Regions from separate parts of the Kocuria flava genome, predicted to be linked through region 3. Evidence: riboswitches for the same ligand, from Rfam matches in the RefSeq annotation. Region 3 holds a riboswitch; each other region holds the start of a gene.
The links. Region 3 has a riboswitch for cyclic di-AMP ahead of AS188_RS15205 (C40 family peptidase). Riboswitches for the same ligand answer to the same signal wherever they lie in the genome.
Positions count from the first base shown of each region.

Region 1: another riboswitch for cyclic di-AMP. It lies ahead of AS188_RS03635 (C40 family peptidase); the one in region 3 lies ahead of AS188_RS15205 (C40 family peptidase).
Region 2: another riboswitch for cyclic di-AMP. It lies ahead of AS188_RS06640 (C40 family peptidase); the one in region 3 lies ahead of AS188_RS15205 (C40 family peptidase).

Region 1 is NZ_CP013254.1:785,539-792,778, forward strand. It holds gene AS188_RS03620 (metal ABC transporter substrate-binding protein) at 1-99, shown strand, start outside; gene AS188_RS03625 (metal ABC transporter ATP-binding protein) at 125-883, shown strand; gene AS188_RS03630 (metal ABC transporter permease) at 910-1,770, shown strand; cyclic di-AMP (ydaO/yuaA leader) riboswitch at 2,338-2,493, shown strand; gene AS188_RS03635 (C40 family peptidase) at 2,499-3,149, shown strand; gene AS188_RS03640 (alpha/beta hydrolase) at 3,314-4,210, shown strand; gene AS188_RS03645 (GNAT family N-acetyltransferase) at 4,220-4,720, shown strand; gene AS188_RS03650 (DUF2254 domain-containing protein) at 4,768-6,117, shown strand; gene AS188_RS03655 (NAD(P)-binding domain-containing protein) at 6,171-7,240, shown strand, end outside; gene AS188_RS03660 (NCS1 family nucleobase:cation symporter-1) at 7,227-7,240, opposite strand, start outside.
Region 2 is NZ_CP013254.1:1,468,817-1,476,056, reverse strand. It holds gene AS188_RS06670 (NHL repeat-containing protein) at 1-49, opposite strand, end outside; gene AS188_RS06665 (hypothetical protein) at 275-982, shown strand; tRNA gene AS188_RS06660 (tRNA-Arg) at 1,081-1,156, opposite strand; partial or broken gene AS188_RS17210 (DUF4031 domain-containing protein) at 1,219-2,103, shown strand; gene AS188_RS17205 (NUDIX hydrolase) at 2,128-2,583, shown strand; gene AS188_RS06650 (hypothetical protein) at 2,612-2,881, opposite strand; gene AS188_RS06645 (C40 family peptidase) at 3,074-3,976, opposite strand; gene AS188_RS06640 (C40 family peptidase) at 4,237-4,893, opposite strand; cyclic di-AMP (ydaO/yuaA leader) riboswitch at 4,901-5,052, opposite strand; gene AS188_RS06635 (metal-dependent transcriptional regulator) at 5,467-6,153, opposite strand; gene serC (phosphoserine transaminase) at 6,391-7,240, shown strand, end outside.
Region 3 is NZ_CP013254.1:3,410,759-3,417,998, reverse strand. It holds one part of gene AS188_RS16675 (IS5 family transposase) at 1-453, opposite strand, end outside; one part of gene AS188_RS16675 (IS5 family transposase) at 453-774, opposite strand; gene AS188_RS15220 (IS701 family transposase) at 1,028-2,209, opposite strand; partial or broken gene AS188_RS16670 (response regulator) at 2,259-2,585, opposite strand; gene AS188_RS15215 (C40 family peptidase) at 2,932-3,270, opposite strand; gene AS188_RS15205 (C40 family peptidase) at 3,984-4,658, opposite strand; cyclic di-AMP (ydaO/yuaA leader) riboswitch at 4,666-4,824, opposite strand; gene AS188_RS15200 (four-helix bundle copper-binding protein) at 5,444-5,854, shown strand; gene AS188_RS15195 (DUF305 domain-containing protein) at 6,264-6,959, shown strand.

The DNA of each region.
Region 1 (7,240 bases), 880 kb from region 3:
GTCCTCGACCCCGTCGAGACCCAGGCGGACGAGAGCGCCGACTACCAGCAGGTGATGCGCGCCAACCTCGAAGCCCTGCGCGCCGCACTGGGCTGCTGAGCCCGTGCCCGAGGAGAATCGGGGCATGGTGCTGCGCATTGACGACCTGGACGTGACCCTCGGGTCGAACCCCGTGCTGCGCGGGATCGGCCTGGCCGTGGCCGCGGGCGAGGTCGTGGCCGTGCTCGGGCCCAACGGCTCCGGCAAGTCCACCCTGGTGAAGACCGTCACCGGGCTCGTGGCCCCCGACCGCGGCCGGGTGCGCGTCTTCGGCGCGGATCTCGCCGGCCCGCACCGGCAGGTGCCCTGGCAGCGCCTGGGCTACGTGCCCCAGCGCACCGGGGCGACGACGGGGGTGCCGGCCACCGCCCTCGAGGTCGTGGCCTCGGGGCTGCTGCACCGGCGCTCCCTGCGCCCGGGCCGCGGCGCCCGGCGCCGCTGCCTCGACGCGCTCGCCGAGGTCGGGCTCGCCGACCGCGCCGGCGACAGCGTGCAGGTGCTCTCCGGCGGCCAGCAGCAGCGGGTGCTCATCGCCCGGGCCCTCGTGCGCGAGCCCGACCTGCTCGTGCTCGACGAGCCCCTGTCCGGGATGGACCGGGCCTCCATGGAGGCCCTCGCCGGCACGCTCGGGCGGCTGCGCGAGCGCGGGGCCACCGTGCTGGTGGTCCTGCACGACCTCGGCCCGCTCGAGCGGCTGATCACGCGCACCGTGGTCCTCGAGGGCGGCCGGGTGGTCCACGACGGCCCGGTGGCCCCCGGCCCGGAGGAGCACCCCGAGGCCCACCCCCACCCCGAGACCCCCGGTCGCCCGCCGACCGCCCCCGACCTGGAGAGGAACTGGTGACCCCGGTGCTCGAGACGCTGAGCGCGATGCTCGCCAGCCCGCTGATGCAGCGGGGCCTGATCGCCGCGGTGCTCGTGGGCCTCGCGGCCCCCGTGATGGGCACCTACCTGGTCCAGCGGCGGATGGCGCTGCTGGGCGACGGCATCGGCCACATGGCCCTGACCGGCGTGGCCATGGGCTGGCTCACCGGTGCCGCGGCCGGGCTGGGGGACAAGGACGCCCTGGCCGTGCCCGGGGCGATCGTGGCCTCCGTGGGCGGGGCCCTGCTGCTCGAGGCCGTGCGCCGGCGCGGTCGGACGAGCGGGGACGTGGCCCTGGCCCTGCTGTTCTACGGCGGGATCGCCGGCGGCGTGCTGCTGATCGGGATCGCCGGCGGCACCTCGGCCAGCCTCACCGGCTACCTCTTCGGCTCGATCTCCACGGTGACCACCGCGGACGTGTGGCTCACCGCCGGACTGGCCGCCCTCATCCTCGGCGTGGGCATCGGCCTGCGCCCGGCCCTGTTCGCCCTGTGCCACGACGAGGAGTTCGCCCGCGCCTCCGGGGTGCCGGTCCAGGCGCTGAACCTGCTCGTGGCCGTGGTCGCGGCCCTGACCGTCTCGGTGTCCATGCGGGTGGTCGGGGTGCTGCTGGTCTCGGCGATCATGATCGTGCCGGTGGCCACCGCGCAGCTGCTGACCCGCTCCTTCGCCACCACCATGGCCGTGGCGATGGGCCTGGGCGCCGCGGTGTGCGTGGCCGGGCTCGCGATCACCTACGTCCAGCCCCTGTCCCCGGGGGCGACCATCGTGGTGCTGGCCATCGGCGCCTACACCGTGGCCGCGGTGGCCGCACCCGTGCTGCTGCGGCTGCGGGACGGGCGCGCCCGGCGGACCGCGGCGGCCTGAGCCGCGCCGCCGCCGGCACCCGCGGAGGTGGCGCCGGGGCGCTCGCGGGCGCCGGCCGCGTCCTGCGCCCACGCCCCGCAGCTCCTCACCCCGCCCCGGACCGCCCCGGACGGGGCGGTGGGCCCCCGCCGGACATGACAGTCCTGTGAAGAATCCCGCCGGCTCCCGCCCGTGGTGAACGGCACATCCTGATTCCCGCCTGGTGCCGTCCTCCCCGGCCGCCGGGTGCGGGAACCGCTCCGCCGGCACCCGTCCGGGGCGCGCCCTCGGACGGGCGGGCCCCGTCCGCCGGCGCGACGCCCCTGGTCAGCCCGGTCCCGGAGGCGCCGAGGCTCGCCGGGGGTCGGTGCGGAGGGGCCCGCCTCCGGCTGCCCGGGCGGGGGCCGAGCCGGGAGCAGGAGCTGGGCGCCGGGCGGGAGGCGCCGCACAGGAGCCTGGGAACGGCCCCGGCGATGCCGTTATCGAAATGTGACATGCAGGCTCCGGGCTGGCTACGGTCACCGACGTGCCGAGGACAGATCCGCCCGGCACCCCCGGGCACGACGCCGAGTTCTGCCGGTGTCCGGGGTCCACCAGACCGTTTCGGCAGAAGCGGGGGAACCACTTCTCGGTCCCGGTCCGCCCGGGACCTCGGGGTGAAGCTCGCCCGGACGTGCGCGTCCGGGCGGCCGGGTGACTCCCACCCGAACCCGACAGCTCACCCCGCAGGCGCAGGGAGGAACACCAGCATGACCTTCTTCAGCAGCAGCTCCGCCCGCCACCGCGCGAGCGCCTCGTCCCGTCTCGTGCGCGGCACCGTGCTCACGGCCGCCGCCGGCGCGGCGGTGCTCGGCTCCGTGGCCCCGGCCCAGGCCTACGCCGAGATCCCGGTCGCCCCCGAGAGCTCGTCCACCGCGCCCGCCGCGGCGACGGCGTCCCTCACCGCGGCGAGCACGGCCGCCCCCGCGCCGCTGGACGCGCCCACGGCCGCCCCGGCCGAGGAGCCCGCCGGCACGGACCTCGCCCCCCAGTCGGAGGGCGTCGTCGAGATCGCCTCCACCGCGTCCTCCGGCGGCATCGTCGGCACCGCGATGCAGCAGGAGGGCAGCGGCTACGTCTACGGCGGCACCGAGCCCGGCGCCTGGGACTGCTCCGGCTTCACCCAGTGGGTCTACGAGCAGCAGGGCATCGACCTGCCCCGCACCAGCCAGCAGCAGTGGGCGGCCGGGACCCCGACCTCCGACCCGCAGCCCGGCGACCTCGTCGTCCAGAACGGCGGCGCCCACATCGGGATCTACCTCGGCGGCGGCAAGATGATCTCCGCGCTGAACCCGTCCCAGGGCACCGTCGTCCACTCCGTGGACGCCATGCCGGTCGACGCCTACGTCAGCTTCCGCTGACACCCGGCGCGGGCACGGGCCCCGCCGAGGACGACGCCGGGGCGCCGTGCCGGTCCGCCGACCGCGCCGGCGCCCCGGCCCCTCCCACCGGAGGAGCGGTAGCCTGCGGTACGAGTCGTGGAGGAACCCCGCCGCGCCCGGACGAGCACCGGAGGAAGCACCCCATGAGCCTGAGGATGGCCCTGACCGCCCGGGCGGTCGCCGCCCGCGCCCGCCGCACGCCGCGGCGGGAGCTCGCCGCGCTGCACGGCCGGCCCTGCCCGCCGCCCGCCCGCGTCCCGCGGGACCTGCGGCGCAGCCACGCGGTGGAGCGCACCGAGGTCGCCGGGCGGCCCGTGCTGCGGCTGACCCCGCGCGCCGGGGCGGACGGGACCCACCTGGTCTACCTGCACGGCGGGGCGTTCGTGAACCCGCTGCTGCCCGCGCACTGGTGGATCGTGCGCGAGCTCGTGCGGGGCACCGGCACCACCGTCACCGTCCCGCTGTACCGGCTGGCCCCCGAGGGCGATGCCGACGAGGGCTACGACTTCCTCACCGCCGCCTGGGCCGGCCTGACCGAGGACCCGGGGGTGCGGCGGATCGTGGTGGCCGGCGACTCCGCCGGCGGCAACCTCGCGATCGGCCTGGCCATGGCCCTGCGCGACGCCGGCCGGCGCGGCCCGGACCACGTCGTCGCCTTCTCCCCGGCCCTGGACCTCACCGCCTCCCACCCGGCCGTGCGCGAGCTGGACCCGCACGACCCGATGCTGGCCGTCGACGAGGTCCAGCCCCTGTGCGCCGCCTGGGCCGGGGACCGGGCGCTGACCGACCCCGTGGTCAGCCCGCTCTACGGGCGGGTCGAGGACCTGCCGCCGGTGCACGTGGTGCAGGGCGGGCTCGACATCCTCACCGCCGACGCCCTCGAGTTCGCCCGCCGGCTGGCCGCCGCGGGCAACCCGGGCCGGCTGATCTACGAGCCCGGCGCCTTCCACGTCTACGTCGGCGCGTGGTGGACCCCCGAGGCCCGGCGGGCGCTCGCGCACGTGCGCTTCCTGCTCACCGGCCCCGGGACCGTGCGATAGGGTCCGGGCATGTCGCAGATCCGTGAGGCCCGCCCCCAGGACGTCCCCGCCGTCCTGGCGATGGTGCGGGAGCTGGCCGAGTACGAGCGGGAGCCCGATGCCGTGCGCATGAGCGAGGAGCAGCTGGCCGAGGCCCTGTTCGGGACGCACCCGGCGGTCTTCGCCCACGTCGTGGACGACGGCGAGCGCCTGCTCGGCTTCGCCCTGTGGTTCCGCACCTTCTCCACCTGGGAGGGCGTGCACGGGATCCACCTCGAGGACCTCTACGTCCGCCCCGAGGCCCGCGGTGCCGGCCACGGCAAGGAGCTGCTGCGCACCCTCGCCCGGCACGCGGTCGACCGGGGCTGGGCCCGCGTGGAGTGGAGCGTGCTGAACTGGAACGAGCCGTCCATCGGCTTCTACCGCAGCCTCGGGGCCCTGCCCCAGGACGAGTGGTCCGTCTTCCGCCTCACCGGGGACGCCCTGCGGGAGGTCGGGGCCGCGCGGGAGCACGAGCCCCGTTCGGCGTGAGGCCCGGACCGGCGGGTCCCCGGGGAGCGACGAGGAGGACGACGACGGTGGTCGGCACCGTGCTGGCGCTGCGGCTGCGCGCCGGGCTCTACGCCTTCCGGGAGAGCCTGTTCCTGCTGCCGGCGCTGATCGTGGTCGCGGGCGCGGTGGCGGCCGAGGCCGCCTGGGCGCTCGACCGCGCGGCTCCGGAGCTGCTGCCCGTCTCGCTGCGGATGTCCACCAACGCCGCGATCTGGCTGCTCAGCGTCGTGGCCGGGGCGACGATCACCACCGCCGGGGTCGTGTTCTCCCTGACCGTGGTCAGCCTGCAGCTGGCCTCCAGCCAGTTCTCGCCCCGGGTGATGCGCTCCTTCGTCCGCGACCGGCTCAGCCAGGCCGTGGTGGGCCTGCTCGTGGCCACGTTCGTCTACTGCGTGCTCGTGCTGCGCCACCTCAACGGTGAGCCCGCCGAGCCCGCGCCGGGGCTCTCCCTGGCGCTCGCGGTGGTGCTCACCGTGGCCACGGTGCTGCTGATCATCGCCCACCTGGACCACCTCGCCCGCCGGCTGCAGGTGGGGGAGGTCGTGCGCTCCATCGCGGGGGAGGGGCGCGACGTCGTCGACGCCGTCCTGGCCCGCGGTGCGGCGGAGGAGCCCCTGCGCGGGCGGGTCGAGCTGCCCGGAGGCGGGTGCCGGGTGGTGCGGGCCCCGCACGACGGCTGGGTCACCCAGGCGGGCAGCGCCGACATCCTGGCGGCCGTCCCCCCGGGCACCGTGGTGCGCCTGGAGACCCGCACCGGCGCCTACATCCATGAGGGCGAGGCCCTGGCGACCTTGTGGCCGGTCCCGGACCGGCCCGGGCCCGTGGACCGGCGCCTGGGAGCGGTCGTGCGGGTGAGCGCGACCCGCACGATGCAGGAGGACGTCGACTTCGCCGTGCGCCAGCTCGTGGACATCGGCCTGCGGGCCCTCAGCTCCGCGGTCAACGACCCGACCACGGCGGTCGAGTCCGTGCTGCGGCTGGGCAGCCTGCTGCGCCGGCTGATCGCCTGCGACCTCCCGCCGGAGGCCGTGGGCGGGCCCGCCGGGAGGGTGCTGCTGCGCCCGTGGGAGCTCAGCCACGAGGAGTACCTCGGGCACGCCTTCGACCAGCTGCGCCACGCCGCACCGGCCCAGCCGCAGGTCGCGGCCGCCCTGCTGCGCACCCTGCGGATGCTCGCCGTCCACGCGGAGGACGTCGGGCGCCCCGGGCTGGTGGCCCCGCTGCGCCGGCAGGCCGCCCTGCTGCTCGAGGCCGCCGAGGCGGAGCCCGCCCTGCACCCCGCCGACTGGCGGTGGCTGCGGGCCGTGGCCGACGCCGCGACCGACCCGGCCGACCACGGCCCCCGCCTCGTGGACGGGGCCGTGCCCGCGGAATAGCGCGCACCCGCTCCGCGTTGCCCTTTCATTGACATGTCAATGAAGGAGTCGCCGTGCTGGACGTCGTCGTTCTCGGGGCCGGGCAGGCCGGGCTGTCCGCCGCCCACCACCTGCTGCGCCGGGGCCTGGAGCCCGAGCGGGAGTTCGTGGTGCTCGACGCCAACCCCGGTCCCGGGGGCGCATGGCGGCACCGGTGGCCCTCGCTGACCTTCGGCGGCGCCCACGCGATCCACGACCTGCCCGGGATGCCGCTGGGGGAGCCGGACCCCGCCGAGCCGGCCTCGGCCGTGGTCGCCCGCTACTACGGCGACTACGAGCGCCGCTTCGGTCTGCCCGTCCACCGCCCCGTGGCCGTGCGGCGGGTCGGGTCCACGACCGGCGACGACGCCGGGCCGCTGCGCGTGACGGCCGAGGACGGCGCGTGGGAGACCCGGCTGCTGATCAACGGGACCGGCACGTGGGACCGCCCGTACTGGCCCCACTACCCCGGGCGCGAGCTCTTCCGCGGCCGGCAGCTGCACACCCACGACTTCCGCGGCGCCGAGCAGTTCCGCGGGCAGCACGTGGTCGTGGTCGGGGCCGGGACCTCGGCCGTGCAGTTCCTGCTCCAGCTCGAGCGGGCCGGGGCCACGACCACCTGGTCCACCCGTCGCCCCCCGCAGTTCACCGACCGGACCTTCGACGCCGCGTGGGGCCGCGACGTCGAGCACCGCGTCGCCGAGCGCACCCGGGCCGGGCTGCCCCCGCTCAGTGTCGTGGCGACGACCGGTCTGCCCCTGACCCCGGAGTACCGCGCCGGCATCGAGGCCGGGGTGCTCGTCTCCGCCGGTCCGCTGCAGGCCCTCGTCCCGGACGGGGTGGTCCTGGCCGGCGGCCGGCACGTGCGCGCCGACGCGGTGCTGTGGGCCACCGGCTTCCGCGCCTCCCTGGACCACCTCGCCCCGCTGCGGCTGCGCGAGCCCGGCGGCGGGATCCGCACCGACGGCGTGCGGGTGCTCCGGGACCGGCGGGTGCTGCTCGTCGGCTACGGCGCCTCCGCCTCGACGCTGGGGGCGACCCGCGCCGGACGGGCCGCCGCCCGCGAGGCCGTGCGCCTGCTGGCCGGGTCCTCAGCGGTCGTCGG
Region 2 (7,240 bases), 1.6 Mb from region 3:
CGGTCAGCCGCATCAGCAGGCCGTCCGGGAGTCCGATGGACAGTTCCATGACGGGCACCTCCGTGTCGTCCTCGGCGGGACCCGGCCGCCCTCGGCCGGACCGCCCCGGCCGGTGCGCCGACCGTACCGGGTGGCCCCAGCCTACCCCCGGGCCGGCCTGCACGGCCCGAGCCCACAGGCCCGGTCCGGGCCGGGCCGCCGTCCGGGGACGGGACGGGGCGCACCGCCCGGCCGGACCGGGGACCGCGGCGGGAACGGGACCGATAATGGCCGCATGGGACTGACGAGAGCGCAGAAGGCCAGGAAGCACGGGGACTCGGCGGGCCGGGCCCCCGGCGGTGGGCGGGAGCGGGCGAGGGAGCAGGCCCCCGCGCGCCCGGCCCCGCCCCGGTCCAGCCCCGGCCTGGTGGTGGGTGCGACCATGGCCGTGGCCGCGGCGCTGTGGCTGTGGGTCCACGCCTGGATCCTGCCGGGGTTCGCGGCGGCCGCGGCCGGCGGCACGCCCCTGGCCGAGTGGACCCTGGGCGGGTTCGACCAGGAGCACGCCCGGGCCCTGGCCGCGTCCCTGGGCGAGGAGGGCCGCGCCGCCTACGAGGGCATCCACCGCAGCTCCGGGCTGCTCGCCCCGCTGTTCGTGGGCCTCGCGTGGCTGCTGTTCGTGGCCCTCAACACGGCCTCCCGTGCCCGGCGCTGGACCCGGTCGGCGGTCGTGCTGGCCTTCGCGGGCGTCTCCCTGGCCGGCAACTCGGCGATCGACGCCGCGCTCGCGGACCCCGGGGACGGCGCCGCGGTGACCACGGCCTCCCTGCTCGTGCTCGCACGGTGGGTGCTGCTCGTGCTGCTGCTCGCCGTGACGGCCCTGACCGCCGCCGAGGGGCTGCGCCGCCGCGCGGCGGCCCGCGCCGCGGGCGGGGACCACGCCGGGGACGGGGCTCTGTCCCGTCCCCGGGGCCAGGAGCCGGGACCCCGGACCGGCCGCTGAGCGCGCGGGCCGCCGAGCGCACGGACCGCACCCGACCCGGGCGGTGCCCGGGCGCACGGACGCCCCGGACCGTGGCGGTCCGGGGCGTCCGTGCGCGGTGGTGCCCTCGATTGGATTCGAACCAACGACACCGGCTTTAGGAGAGCCGTGCTCTATCCCCTGAGCTACGAGGGCGACCCGATCAGTCTAGGGTCTCGCCCCGGGGCCCGCGAACCGCCGCCACTAGGATCGGTCGCATGCCCGTCTACATCGACCCGCCGCTGTGGCCCGCCCACGGCACCCGGTTCTCGCACCTGGTCTCGGACACCTCCTACGACGAGCTGCACGCGTTCGCCTCCCGCCTGGGCGTGCCGGGGCGCGCCTTCGACCGGGACCACTACGACGTGCGGGCGGGCCTCTACGACGACGCCGTCGCGGCCGGGGCCGTTCCCGTCACCGGCCGGGAGCTGACGCGGGTGCTGCTGCGCAGCGGGCTGCGGGTGCCGGCCCGCTCCCGGCCGGAGAAGCTGGAGCGCACGCTGCGCCGCCGCTGGGACGCCCGCTTCCCCGGGCACGCGGACCTCGGCGCCGAGCTGCTGGCGCGCTGGGGCGAGCCGCACCGGCGCTACCACGGCCCCGCCCACCTGCTCGCGGTGCTCGAGGCCCTCGAGCGGCTCGTCCCGGAGGCCTCGCCCCTGCCCACCCCCTGGACGGAGGACGCCCTCGTGCTGGCGGCCTGGTTCCACGACGCCGTCCACCGCGGGCGGGCCGGGGCGGACGAGCGCGAGTCCGCGGAGCTGGCCCGGGCGCGCCTGACGGCCGCGGGCTTCCCCGACGCGGTGGTGGCCGAGGCCCGGCGGCTGGTCCTGCTGACGGAGGGGCACCGGGCGCAGCCCGGGGACACGGCGGGGGCCCTGCTGCTCGACGCCGACCTGGCGGTGCTCGGCGGCAGCCCGCAGGAGTACGCGGCCTACGCGGCGGCGGTGCGCGAGGAGTACGCCCACGTGCCGGCGGCGGACTTCGCCGCGGGCCGGCTGCGGGTGCTGGAGGGCCTGCTCGCCGGCGGGCCGCTGTACCGCACCGCGGCGGCGCGACGGCGCTGGGCCGCCGCGGCGGCCCGCAACCTGGCCGCCGAGACCGCCCGGCTGCGCGACGTCCCGGAGCCGGTGCCCGGGGGCGGGGTTCCCGAGGGGTCCGCGGTGCTCGTGATCACCGCGGTGTGCTTCCTCGACGACGACGGCGCCCTGCTGACGGTGCGCAAGCGCGGCACGGACCGCTTCATGCTGGTGGGCGGCAAGCTCGAGCCCGGCGAGACCCCGGTGCAGGCGGCGGTGCGCGAGGCCCACGAGGAGGTCGGCCTGCGGGTGCGCCCGGAGGAGCTGGTGCCGCTGGGCGAGTTCGAGGCCCCGGCGGCCAACGAGGCCGCGACGTGGGTGCGCTGCACCGTCTTCACGGCGGCCCTGGCGCAGCGCCCGCGCCCGCTCGCGGAGATCGCGGAGCTGCGGCGGCTGCCGCTCGGGGCGGCGCTGCCGGAGGACCTGGCGCCGCTGCTGGCGGAGCACGTGGTGCCGGCGCTGCGCCGGCGTGCCGCGCCGGGCGGTGCCGCGCCCGCCCACGGCTGAGCACCGGGCGGCGCGCGACCGCACCGGGTCAGCTGCGCGGACGGTGCTCCGGGGACGCCGCCCGGTCCTGGGCGCCGCGGCCGTGGCGCGCCCGGTGCAGGAGGATCCCGGCGACGAGGCCGAGGACGATACCCACGCCGCCGAGCACGGAGACCCACATGGCGGCGTGGCCCACGAACGCGGCCACGACCAGCCCGGCCACGACCCCGGGCACGGCGCCGGCCATCATCCCCCACGCCATGTAGGCGTACTCGCGGTCGAGGCTGGTGCGGGCGCTGCGCTGGTAGTCGGTGGGCATGGTCCCATTCTACGGGGCTCCCGCCGGCCGCCTCCCGGGATGCCGGCCCGTGCGGGCCCGGCCGGCGGCCGCGCGGGGACGGCACGCTCCCCCGCTGCGGACGAAGCCGGGCAGCGGCCGCAACGACGACGTGCGCGGCCCCGGCCCTCTCGGCCGGGACCGCGCACGTCGTGCTCGCGGGGGTGAACCGGGTCAGCGCACCCGGACGAACACGGGACCGGAGCCGACGTTGACGCTGTCGATGACGGTCGTCCCGCCGTTCCAGCCGCCGTGCACGGCCTTGCCGCCGCCGATGTAGACCGCGATGTGGGCCGCGCCCATGCCGCCGTCGGCGTAGTAGACGAGGTCGCCCGGCTGGGCCTGGCCGGCGGAGACCTGGGTGCCGAGGCTCAGGTAGGAGGCCGGCCAGCCGTGGTGGTTGATCCCGGCGGCGCGCAGGGCGTTGGTGACCAGGGCGGTGCAGTCCTGGCCGACGCCGAGCTGGCCGCGGGCGGCGGAGGCGATGGTCGCGCCCTTGCCGGAGGAGCTCGACTGGGTGGTCACGGTGCGCTCGGCGGCGGGCGCCGGGGCGGCCTGGCGGACGGGCTCGGCCGCCGGCTTCGGGGCGGGGGCGGCCACCGGCTGCGGGGCGGGCGCCGGCTTCGGGGCGGGCGCCGGCTTCGGGGCGGGCGCCGGCTTCGGGGCGGGGGCGGCCACCGGCTGCGGGGCGGGGGTCGGCTTCGGGGCGGCCACGGGCACGGCGACCGGTGCCGGAGCCGCGGCGATCGCCGGGGCCGCGGGCTGCGCAGCGGGCGCCTGGGGCTCCGCCTTCTTCGTTTCGGCCTTCTCGGTCTTCTTCGGCTCGGCCTTCTTCGCGGTCCTCTCCTCGGTCACGTGGGCGACCGGCTCGAGCGAGACCGTGGTGCCCGGCGCGGGGGTCGCGGCGGCGACGGCGGAGAGCGGGGCCTCGGCGCCGGAGTCCTGGGCGGGGGCGGCCTGCACGGAGACCGTCGTGGCCAGGGCCAGACCGGAGAACGCGGCGGCGGCGGCCACGGTGCGGGCCTTGCCGGAGAAGAAGGAGGTGGTGTCGGGGGCGGAGTGCGCGGAGCGGGACATGATCGGTGCGGGAGCTTTCTGCCGGGGGTGGGCCCGCACCGGCCGGGCGCACGGCAGGGCACCCCGCGGATGCGGCGCGGGGTGCTGCGGCGTGGCGCGGGCGGCGGTCCGGGATCGCGGAGGCCGCCCGTGGCGGGCGAGCGGAGGGGGTGTCCGGGAGAGCGGACGGGGTGGACCGGAGGAGGGGCACGGTCCGGGGTCCGCCGGGGCGGACGGGCGCCGTCCGGGACGGTCAGGACCGTCCCGGGCGGCGGGCCGGGTCAGCCGACGCGGTAGTACCCGTCGACCGGCATGGCGTTGACGGAGTGGATCTGGGTGCCCTGCGTCGGGTTGAGGGCGGAGATCATCTTGCCGCCGCCGATGTAGATGCCGACGTGGGCGCCGCCGTTCTGGGAGACCAGGTCACCGGGCTGCGGGGAGGCGACCGGGGTGGAGGCGGCGAACTGCGACCAGGTGGTGCGGGGCAGGTCGACGCCCTGCTGGGCGAAGACCCACTGGGTGAAGCCGGAGCAGTCCCAGGCGCCGAAGGCGGTGCCGCCGTAGACGTAGCCGGAGCCGAGGCCCTGCATCGCGGTGCCCACGATGCCGCCGGAGGAGGCGGTGGAGGCGATCTCGACGGTGTCGTTCGACTGCACGGCCAGGCCTGCGGACGGCGCGGCGGGGGCCGGGGCGGGAGCCGGGGTCGCGGCAGGGGCCTCGTAGATGTAGGAGGTCTGCGCGGCCAGCGACGAGGAGGCCGGGGTGGCGTAGACGGCACCGGCGCCGCTCGAGGCGGCGGGCACCTCGGCGTAGGCCTGGGCCGGGGCCACGGAGCCCAGGACGGCCGCGCCGGCGGCGGCGGCGATGGTGGTGTTGCGCACGGCGTGCGACGCGGTGGCGGCACGGTGGCGGGCAGAGTTCTGCTTGAAGAAAGCCATGGGTGTGTGTTCCTCCCTTTGCCTACGAGGTGAGCTGTCGGGTTCGGGTGGGAGACACCCGGTCGCGGGGCGCGGACGCCCCTGCGGCTTAACCCCAAGGACCCGGACGGACCGGGACCGGAAAGTGGTTCCCCCGCTTCTGCCAAGCAGTTTCTGTGTTTCGGACCCCGGGCACCGGCAGAATTCGGCGATGTGCTCCGTGGGGCGCCGATCCGACCAGTGATCGGCACGCGTTGAACAGTACATGACCTATTACGGAAGTGTCACGTTTTGATCACGACGGATCACGGATTGGCAACCTCGGGCGTCCGGATCGGGGCGTTCCGTGCCGCCGGAGCGTCTCGGCCGGCTGGACGTCCGTCCGGTGCAGTGCGGCTCCGCGGCCCGGAATCCCGGGCCCGACCTGCGGCTGCGCGCTGCCGGTGGCACCCCGGACGTGATCCGGACGATGGTCGCTTGTGAAAGTCCACACACCGTGCCGTCGGAGCCCTCCCGGGCCCCGGTCGAGGACCTGCCGGCCGGGGCGCGGACGGGGCCGCCGGCCGGGCGGGGCGGACGGCGGGGCCGGGCCGCTCAGGCGGTGACGCGGATGGCCTGGGCGGTGCGGGGGTCCAGCTCGGCGGCGCGGCCGGTGGCCGGCACCTCGACGAGGACGCGGCCGGACTCCTCGCGGACCGTCACGCGCGCCCCGGTGAGCAGGCCCGTGTCGCTGAGCAGCCGCAGCAGCTCGGCGTCCGCCTGCACGACCTCCGGCAGCAGCGCCACCGTGTGCAGGGCCCCGGGGTCCTGGCGGGCGGCGTCGAGCAGCGTCCGCTCGGGCCCGGGGGCCGGGGCGTCCTCGATCCCCAGCCCCGCGAGCCCGGGGATCGGCGTGCCGTAGGGGGAGAACCGCGGACCCTCGAGCAGGTCCACGATGCGGCGCTCGACCTGCTCGCTCATCACGTGCTCCCACCGGCAGGCCTCGTCGTGCACCTGTGCCAGGTCGAGGCCGATGACGTCGGCCAGCAGCCGCTCGGCGAGCCGGTGCTTGCGCATCACCTGCACGGCGCGCTCGCGGCCGGGGCCGGTGAGCATGAGGGAGCGGTCGGGGGAGACCGTGAGCAGGCCGTCGCGCTCCATCCGGGCGACCGTCTGGGAGACCGTGGGGCCGGAGTGGCCGAGGCGCTCCACGATGCGCGCGCGCATCGGGCGGATCCCCTCCTCCTCGAGCTCGAGGACGGTCCGCAGGTACATCTCGGTCGTGTCGATCAGGTCGCTCATGGGGTGGTTGTCCTTCCGCCGGCCGGCCGCACCGGGGATCCTGCCCGGGCCGGTTGTCCAGCACGAGCTTAGTCTCCGCGGCCGCGGCTCCCGTCCCGTCCCGGCCCCGGTGGCCCTCGCCCGGGGCCCGGGGCGTGACGGGTGGGGCAGAATGGTCCGGTGACCCCGGCCCGCCGGCCCTCCCGCCGGCCGGAGCCGGCACGCCGTCCCCGCCGCACGCACCCGAGGGAGTCCTCCTTGCCCGCCACCGTCACGATCCCCCAGCACCTGCTCCCGGCCGACGGGCGGTTCGGGGCCGGTCCCTCGAAGGTCCGCCCCGAGCAGGTCGAGGCCGTCCGGCGGGCCGGCGAGCGCCTGCTGGGCACCTCGCACCGCCAGGCCCCCGTGCGGGCGCTGGTCGGGTCCGTGCGGGAGGGACTGGCGCAGTTCCTGCGCCTGCCGGAGGGCTACGAGGTGCTCCTGGGTCTGGGCGGGGCGACCGCGTTCTGGGACGCGGCCGCGTTCGGGCTCGTGGAGCGCAGGGCCCAGCACCTGGTGTTCGGGGAGTTCGGGGCGAAGTTCGCCCAGGCCACCGGCCGGGCGCCGTTCCTGGCGGGCTCGACCGTCCTGGAGGCGGCCCCGGGCACCCGCTCCCGGCCCCGCGCCGAGGAGGGCGTGGACGTCCACGCGTGGCCGCAGAACGAGACCTCCACGGGCGTGGCCGCCCCGGTGGTGCGCCCCGAGGGGGCGGCCGATGACGCCCTGGTGCTCGTGGACGCGACCTCGGCCGCGGGCGGCACGGCCGTGGACCTGGCCGAGACGGACGTCTACTACTTCTCCCCGCAGAAGAACCTCGGTTCCGACGGCGGGCTGTGGCTGGGGACCTTCTCCCCCGCCGCGGTCGAGCGGATCGAGCGGATCGACGCCTCGGACCGGTGGATCCCGGACTTCCTGCGCCTGGGCACGGCCCTGGAGAACTCGCGCAAGGACCAGACCTACAACACCCCGGCCCTGGCGACCCTGGTGATGCTCGACGAGCAGCTGCGCTGGCTCAACGACCGCGGGGGGATGGACTGGGCGGCGGCGCGCACCGCGGAGTCCTCCGGCC
Region 3 (7,240 bases):
TGATGAGCGTGACGGCGAGCAAGAGCAGCGGGAGCAGCGTGGCTGCAGTGCGGTCGTAACGGATCCCGAGACGCTTGAACCGCAGGACCCAGGAGATGGTGCGCTCCACGACCCAGCGGTGCCGGCCCAGGTGGGTCTTGGCCTCGATTCCGCGCCGGGCGATCCGGACCTTGATGCCTCGCCGGTGCAGGTAGCGGCGGCACCTCGGGTAGTCGTAGCCCTTGTCCGCGTGCAGCTTCTCCGGCCGGCGGCGGGGCCGCCCCGGACGCCTTCGCCGGCCACGCACACTCGGGTTGGTCTCCAGCAACGGCTCGAAGAGTTTGCTGTCGTGGACGTTTGCGGCTGAGGCCAGCACATGCAGGGGCAGCCCGGCCGCGTCGGTGAGCAGGTGGTACTTCGTCCCCGGTTTCCCGCGGTCGGTGGGGTTCGGGCCGGTCAGCTCGCCCCCCTTTTGGCACGTACGGACACCGCGTCGATACTGGCCCGCGACCAGTCGAGGATCTCCTGCTCGGAGAGCTCCTCGAGCACTGCCCGGTGCAGCTTCTCCCACACCCCGGCCCCCTGCCACTGCCTGAGCCGGCGCCAGGCGGTGTGCCCGGACCCGCAGCCCAGGGCCGGGGGCAGGTCCCGCCAACGGCACCCGGTGTGCAGCACGAACAGGATCCCCTCCAGTGCCGCCCGGTCCTCGATCCGGGGTCGCCCCCCGGGCCCTCGAGGTGGTGGCTGGGGTGGGATCAGCGGGGCGATCAGCTCCCACAGACGGTCATCGACCATCCACGACTGCGTCCTCGTCGTCATGCAGGCACTGTGGACCGTTCCCAGGCAGGTGGGCAACGACCGATCAGGTTTTGAGACCAGGTCTAATACTACAGTCGCACTTGTGAGGCATGGCCGTGCGCTCTGTAGTGGTGTTCTTTGGCGCGATGCTGGTGTTTGCGGCGCCAGCGGGAACGGTTCAGGACGATCTGTGGTTCTGGTGGTGCGGCCCAGATCAGCAGGACGAGCAGGTGCCGGATTTCGGGCAGGCTCAAGGCGATGAGCTGGCTGTCTCCGCCGGGGTGGCCCCCCTTTTTGCCGCTGCCCGGGCGCGGGTGACGGTGAGGAAAACGTGGGCGAGCATCGCCAAGGTGATGTGGCGGTACCACCCGGTGTACTGGCGCACCTGGTACTGGTCGAGTCCGGTTTGGCCCTTGGCGGTCTGGAAGGTCTCCTCGATGGCCCACCGGGTTCCGGCGATCCGGGCCAGTTCGGCCAGGCTCACCCTGGGCGGGGCGAAGCACAGGTAGTAGGCGAGCTCGGTGGGATCCGTGAGAGACCGGCGGGCCAGCAGCCAGTACTCACCGACCGGGTCGAGCATCCCGTTGACCCGCACCCGGGCCCATCCGTAGCGGCGGGGCCCTTTGGCGCCGTCCCCGGCCGCGCGCACCCGCCAAGTCTGGGCCGGCAAGGACGCGATCAGCTCCCTGGCCCGCACCTGGTGGAAGGCCAGGGGCCCGGCCTTCGGCCACACGGCCTGGCTGGCCGGCACGCCCAGCACGTAGTGCAGCCCGGTCTCCTCCACGGCCCGGCGGAAGGCCCAGGCCTGGCCGTAGACGGTATCGGCGGTCACCCATGCGGCCGGTACATGGGCGGCCACCGCCCGTTCCAGCATGGTCGCGGCCAGTTCCGGCTTCGTGGCGAAGCCCCGTTCCTCCGGGATGCCCGCGGCAGCGCAACGGTCGGAGTCCTCGGTCCAGGCCCTGGGCAGATACAACTCCCGGTCCAGGAACGTCCGCCCGGACTGGGTGGCGTAGGTGAGGAACACCCCGACCTGGCAGTTCTCCGTCCGCCCTGCCGTGCCCGAGTACTGCCGGGCGACCCCGGCCGAGCGGGTTCCTTTCTTGAGGAACCCTGTTTCGTCCACCACCAGCACCCCGTCCGAGTCCCCGAGATAGGACACCACGTAGGCGCGCAGGTCATCGCGCAGCGCGTCCGGGTCCCAGTCCGTGGTCGAGAGCAACCGCTGCATCGCATCCGGGGTGGCGTGGCCGGCCTGCTCCGAGATCGTCCACGAGTTCTTCCGCTCCGCACCTGAGAGCAACCCCTGCAGGTAGGCCATCGCGTTGGCCCGCGGCTCCGCCCTCGCGAACCGCCCACCGATCAGCTCCGCGACTTCCTCCAGACCCTCGGCCCACTGCCGAACCTCGGCCACCGCCACGTCCTCGCTCATCACACCATGATGAGCCGGGCCACAACCCCTTCACAAGCGCGACTGTAGTACTAAACGGTTTAGTGACGTAGTCATCAGCACCCACCGACAGACCCACGATCTTGTCCACCTCGTCGTCACGAGCGGTGAGCATCAGCACATGGCAGTTCGAGAAGGTCCGCACCTGACGGCACACCTCAATCCCATCCATTCCGGGTAGACCGAGGTCGAGCACCAGCACATCCGGGCTGAAATCCCGCACCGCTGCCACCGCTTCCAGACCGCCATGGCGCACGGCGACCTCCAGCCCGGCCTTGCGCAGATAACCCTCGATCAGCTGTGTGAGGTCGGCTTCGTCGTCGACCACCAGGATCCGGCCAGGGAGAGGTGCAGACATTCGGGTTCCTTCATCGTCGGATGGGACATTCTGCTGGATACAGCGAACCGTCCCGGTGCGGCAAGGACAATTGACCGTGGTACCGCCGCCCACGACGACGCCCGTCAACGCAACCACGGCCGCACGGGCCTGCTGTGCGATCTATAGTTTCCACCTTGAGCTTGTCCTGGGAGCCGTTCTGCGCTGGTCGCCGCCGCTGGCCTGCCCCAGCACGAAATCTGCACGCTCAAGGCCATCACCGCAGCCACCCACGATGTGTCGTCCACTGAAATGCTGAAAAAGCGGGTGCGCGGTCCCCGTCTGGTCGAACAGGTTCCACGCACCCGGAGTGTGTGCTCGCGTGGGTTCAGCGCACGCGAATATAGACCGGTCCGGAGCCGACGTTGACGCTGTCCAAGACGGTGGACCCACCGTTCCAGCCACCGTGGACGGCCTTGCCGCCGCCGACGTAGACGCCGATGTGCGGAGTGCCCATGCCGCCGTCGGCGTAGTAGACGAGGTCACCGGGCTGGGCCTGGCCCGCGGTGACCGGGGCACCCAGCTTGAAGTAGTCAGCCGGCCAGCCGCGGAAGTTGATGCCGGCGGCACGCAGGGCGTTGGTCACCAGGGCGGTGCAGTCCTGGCCCACGCCGAGCTGGCCCCTCGCCGCGGAGGCGATGGTCGCGCCCTGGCCCGAAGCCGACACCTGGGGCGTGATTCTTTCTGCGGTCTTCGAAGCCACCTTCGGGGCGGCCTGGGCAACAGGCTGAGCCTTGGCAGCCACAACCTGCGCCGGGTCATCGGGCTTCGGGGTGGGGGCCTCGATCTGCGGGGAGGGCTTCGGGGCGGCCTGGGCCACGGGTGCGGCCCGGGGGTGGCCACGGCCTGCGCCGGGGCAGCGGGCTTTGGGGCCTCGATATCCGGGACGGGTGCGGCCACCGGGGCCGGGATGGTGGGAGCGGCGATGGCGGCCGGGGCCTTCTGCTCGGCCCGGGGCTGCGCCTTCTTCTCGGCCTTGGTCACGTGGGCGACCGGCTCGAGGGAGACGGCCGGGGCCGCCGACGGGGACGCGGCGGCGAGGGCCGTCAGCGGGGCGTCGGCGGTGCCGTCCTGGGCCGGGGCCGCCTGCACGGACACGGTGGTGGCCAGGGCCAGGCCGGAGAAGGCGGCGACGGCGGCCACGGTGCGGGCCTTGCCGGTGAAGAAGGAGCCGATGCCGTTCGAGGAGGTCAGGTCACGAGCCATGAGAGGTTCAGGAGCGTTCTGCTGGGTTGAGCAAATCCACCGGAACATCGCGGAGGGCAGTACAAGCCGCAGCCCGCGGAAACCCCGGCTGGACCGGTAGCTGCCAGGACGACCTATCCGGGATCTGGAAGACCGCCCGCGACGACCGAGGCCGTCGCGGGCGGCGGGTGCGGATCAACGGAAGGTGACGTAGCCGACCACGGGCATCGCGTTCACGTCGTGGATGAAGGTGCCCTGGGTGGGGTTGAGAGCGGAGATCATCTTCCCGCCACCGAGGTAGATGCCGATGTGACCGCCACCGTTCTGGACGACGAGGTCGCCGGGCTGCGGGTTGGTAGTCGGGGTGCCGGCCGCCCACTGCTCCTGGCTGGTGCGCGGCAGGTCGATACCGTTTTGCGCGTAGACCCACTTGGTGAAACCGGAGCAGTCCCAGGCACCGAACGTAGTGCCACCCCAGACGTAGGCCCCGCCGAGGCCCTTCATGGCCGTGCCGACGAGGCCACCGGCCGACGAGAGCGACTGGGTGGAAACCGACTGCGTGGACAGCCCCGCGGTGGACGCGCTCTGCTGCGCGGCCGGAGCCTGCTCGGCCGTGGTCGCGGCGGCGTCCGGAGCGGCAGCCGGGGCGGCGGGGGCCTCGTAGGTGTACGAGGTGTAGTTCGCCAGCGAGGCGGGGGCGGGGGCCGAGGACACGGCGCCGGAGGCCGCGGGGACCTCTGCGTAGGCCTGGGCGGGGGCCACGGAGCCCAGGATCGCGGCGCCGGCGGCGGCGGCGATGGTGGTGTTGCGCACGGCGTGCGAGGTGGTCTCGGCACGGTGGCGGGCAGAGCTGTGCTTGAAGAAAGCCATGAGCGTGTGTTCCTCCCTTTGCCTACGAGGTGAGCTGTCGGATGCGGGTGGGAGACACCCGGCCGCGGAGCGCACGCGCTCCGAACGACTTAACCCCTAGGTCCCGGTGGACGGGACCGCATGTGGTTCCCCCGCTTCTGCCAAGCGATTTCTGTGTTTGGGACCCCGGGCACCGGCAGAATTCGGCGATGTGCACGGGGATGCCGACCGGATCGGCGATCGGCACGCAGATGACAGTAGCGAAGAGATAACGAAAACGTCACATTCCGATTACGGGTTCATTCCGGCTCTTGAGGCCGTTCGACGAAGAGCGCCAGGACGGAAGAGACGCAGGGCTGAGAGGATCCTCCAGGGGTCCCCGCGCGCTCCGCAGCGGACCCCGAAACCACGGACTGACCCGCCTTGACCTGCGGTTCTCCCCGGGAATCCGCGGCTGAAGCTGTGGCCCTCCACCAGGAGGAAGGAGGAGGCCACCGGCGCGCAGCCCACGCTGACATCCGAGTACCTCAAGGAAAAGCTCGGGAAACCTCCAGTTCGCCATGAGGTACTTCGGTGCTTCACCGCCGGACGAGACGATATTTCTTCATTCAATCTTCATAATCCCGGGGAATCCGTCGCGTATCGGAACACTGATACGAATGCTGACCACCTCAGCCTGCGGCGCATCTTCATGGAATCTTCACGATTGAGGGCTTCATCCGGTCGGGTCCGCAGTCTACTGTCGATTCCATGGCGGGCTGGCTCCGGTCGGTTCGTCTCCCATCGGACCGACGAAGGAGCACGCCATGACCCACCACGTGAGCGCGATGCTGGAGGCCTACCCGAAGGATCTGGGTGGGGTGGACCAGGGCAAATTGGCGGCTTGTATCGAAGCCTGCTTCGAGTGCGCCCAGACCTGTACCGCCTGTGCCGATGCGTGCCTGTCCGAGGACATGGTCGCGGAGCTGACCAAGTGCATCCGCACCAACCTGGACTGCGCGGATTTGTGCGAGGCCACCGGGCGGGTGCTCTCCCGGCACACCGGCTACGACGCCAACATCACCCTGGATGCGATCCGGGCTTGCCAGATGGCCTGCAAGGCCTGCGCCGATGAGTGCGAACGCCACGCGGACATGCACGAGCACTGCCGGATCTGCGCCGAGGCCTGCCGGCGCTGCGAGGCCGCCTGTGCTGAGCTGGTCGCTGCCCTGGGCTGAGCCCGACCGCGCTGACCCATCACTCGGGCGGCGGGGGTAGTGAGAAGGCCCGTGGCCGGTGGGATCGGGGCCGCGGGCGAGTCTGCCCCTGTGGGCTACAGGCCGCCGCCATGACGCACCCGCCGCCCGGGTGATGCTGGGCTGACTGAGCCCGTGGAAATGTTCTTCAACGGGACCGAGCCTCTTCTGAAGGCCGATGCTGACCTACGGACGCCCTTGGTGGGCCTTCGTCGGTGAAAGAGGAATTTGATCCGCTGACCGGGCACCTCTGGAGGCGGGGTTCACTCTTCCCCCCGTATCTCATTAGCACAGCCCCGCCCGCGCGGATCGTTCCCACCCAGGCGGCGGGGTGATCACCGAGCCGGCACCTCAGGGTCGAGCTCCCTCGTCGTGGAAGCGAGACATCGTCATGTATTGCACCCCATTCCGTGGCCGCCGCACGGCTGCCGCCACTATCGTCGCCGCCACCGCCTTGCTGGGCGGGGCGACCGCCCCGGCCTCTGCCCACTGGGAGGCCACCCCGGTCTCTGCCCATACCCAGACCGAGACTCTCCAGCCCGAGCCCACCTCCCCGACGGCCTATGAGTTCGGCGAGACCCTGGCCGGCCTCGAAGGCGAGGAGCTGGAGATCACCTTCCTGGCCGAGATCATCGGCCACCACCAGGGCGCCATCGAGATGGCCCAACTGGAGCTGGAGCGCGGCACCAGCCCCGACATCCGCACGCATGCGGAGAACATCATCGCCGACCAGCAGCACCAGATCGAGCAGTTCACCCGGTGGCTGGATCAGTGGTACGGACTGACCCCGGACGAAGCCAAGGCCCAGGCCCCGGAGGAGGCCCGCCAGGAGATGGCGACCATGGAGGAGGAGATGCAGATGATGCACGAGGAATTGCTGGCGGTGGAAGCCGGTGAGGGCTTCGACGTCGCCTTCGTGCAGAAGATGATCCCGCACCACTCCAGCGGGATCATCGAGTTCCTCGAGCCCCAGGCCCGGGCACCGCACGCAGAATTGCGGGTGGCCTCCACCGCCGGGATCACCACCCAGCAGGCTCAGGTCGCCGACTTCCGTACCTGGCTCGCCGGCCAGGATGGAAACGTCTGACCCTCGGACGCCGGGGGCGCACAGGGCTGAGAAGTCATGGCGGTGAATGCCCGGTTGCTCGCTCATGTGCTGTTCCTGCGAGCCATCTGGCGGCAGAGGGACCGGTGGGACGCGGCACGGATCGTGTCCCACCGGTCGCACGCCCTGGCCCGGGTGCGAGCTGAAACCTATGCCCGATCTGCGTTCTATCGTCGTCATCACGCCGGTCTCCTACACGCTCCGTTGGAGGCCTTGCCCCCAGTCACCAAGAGCGATCTGATGGAGCACTTCGATGAGGCGGT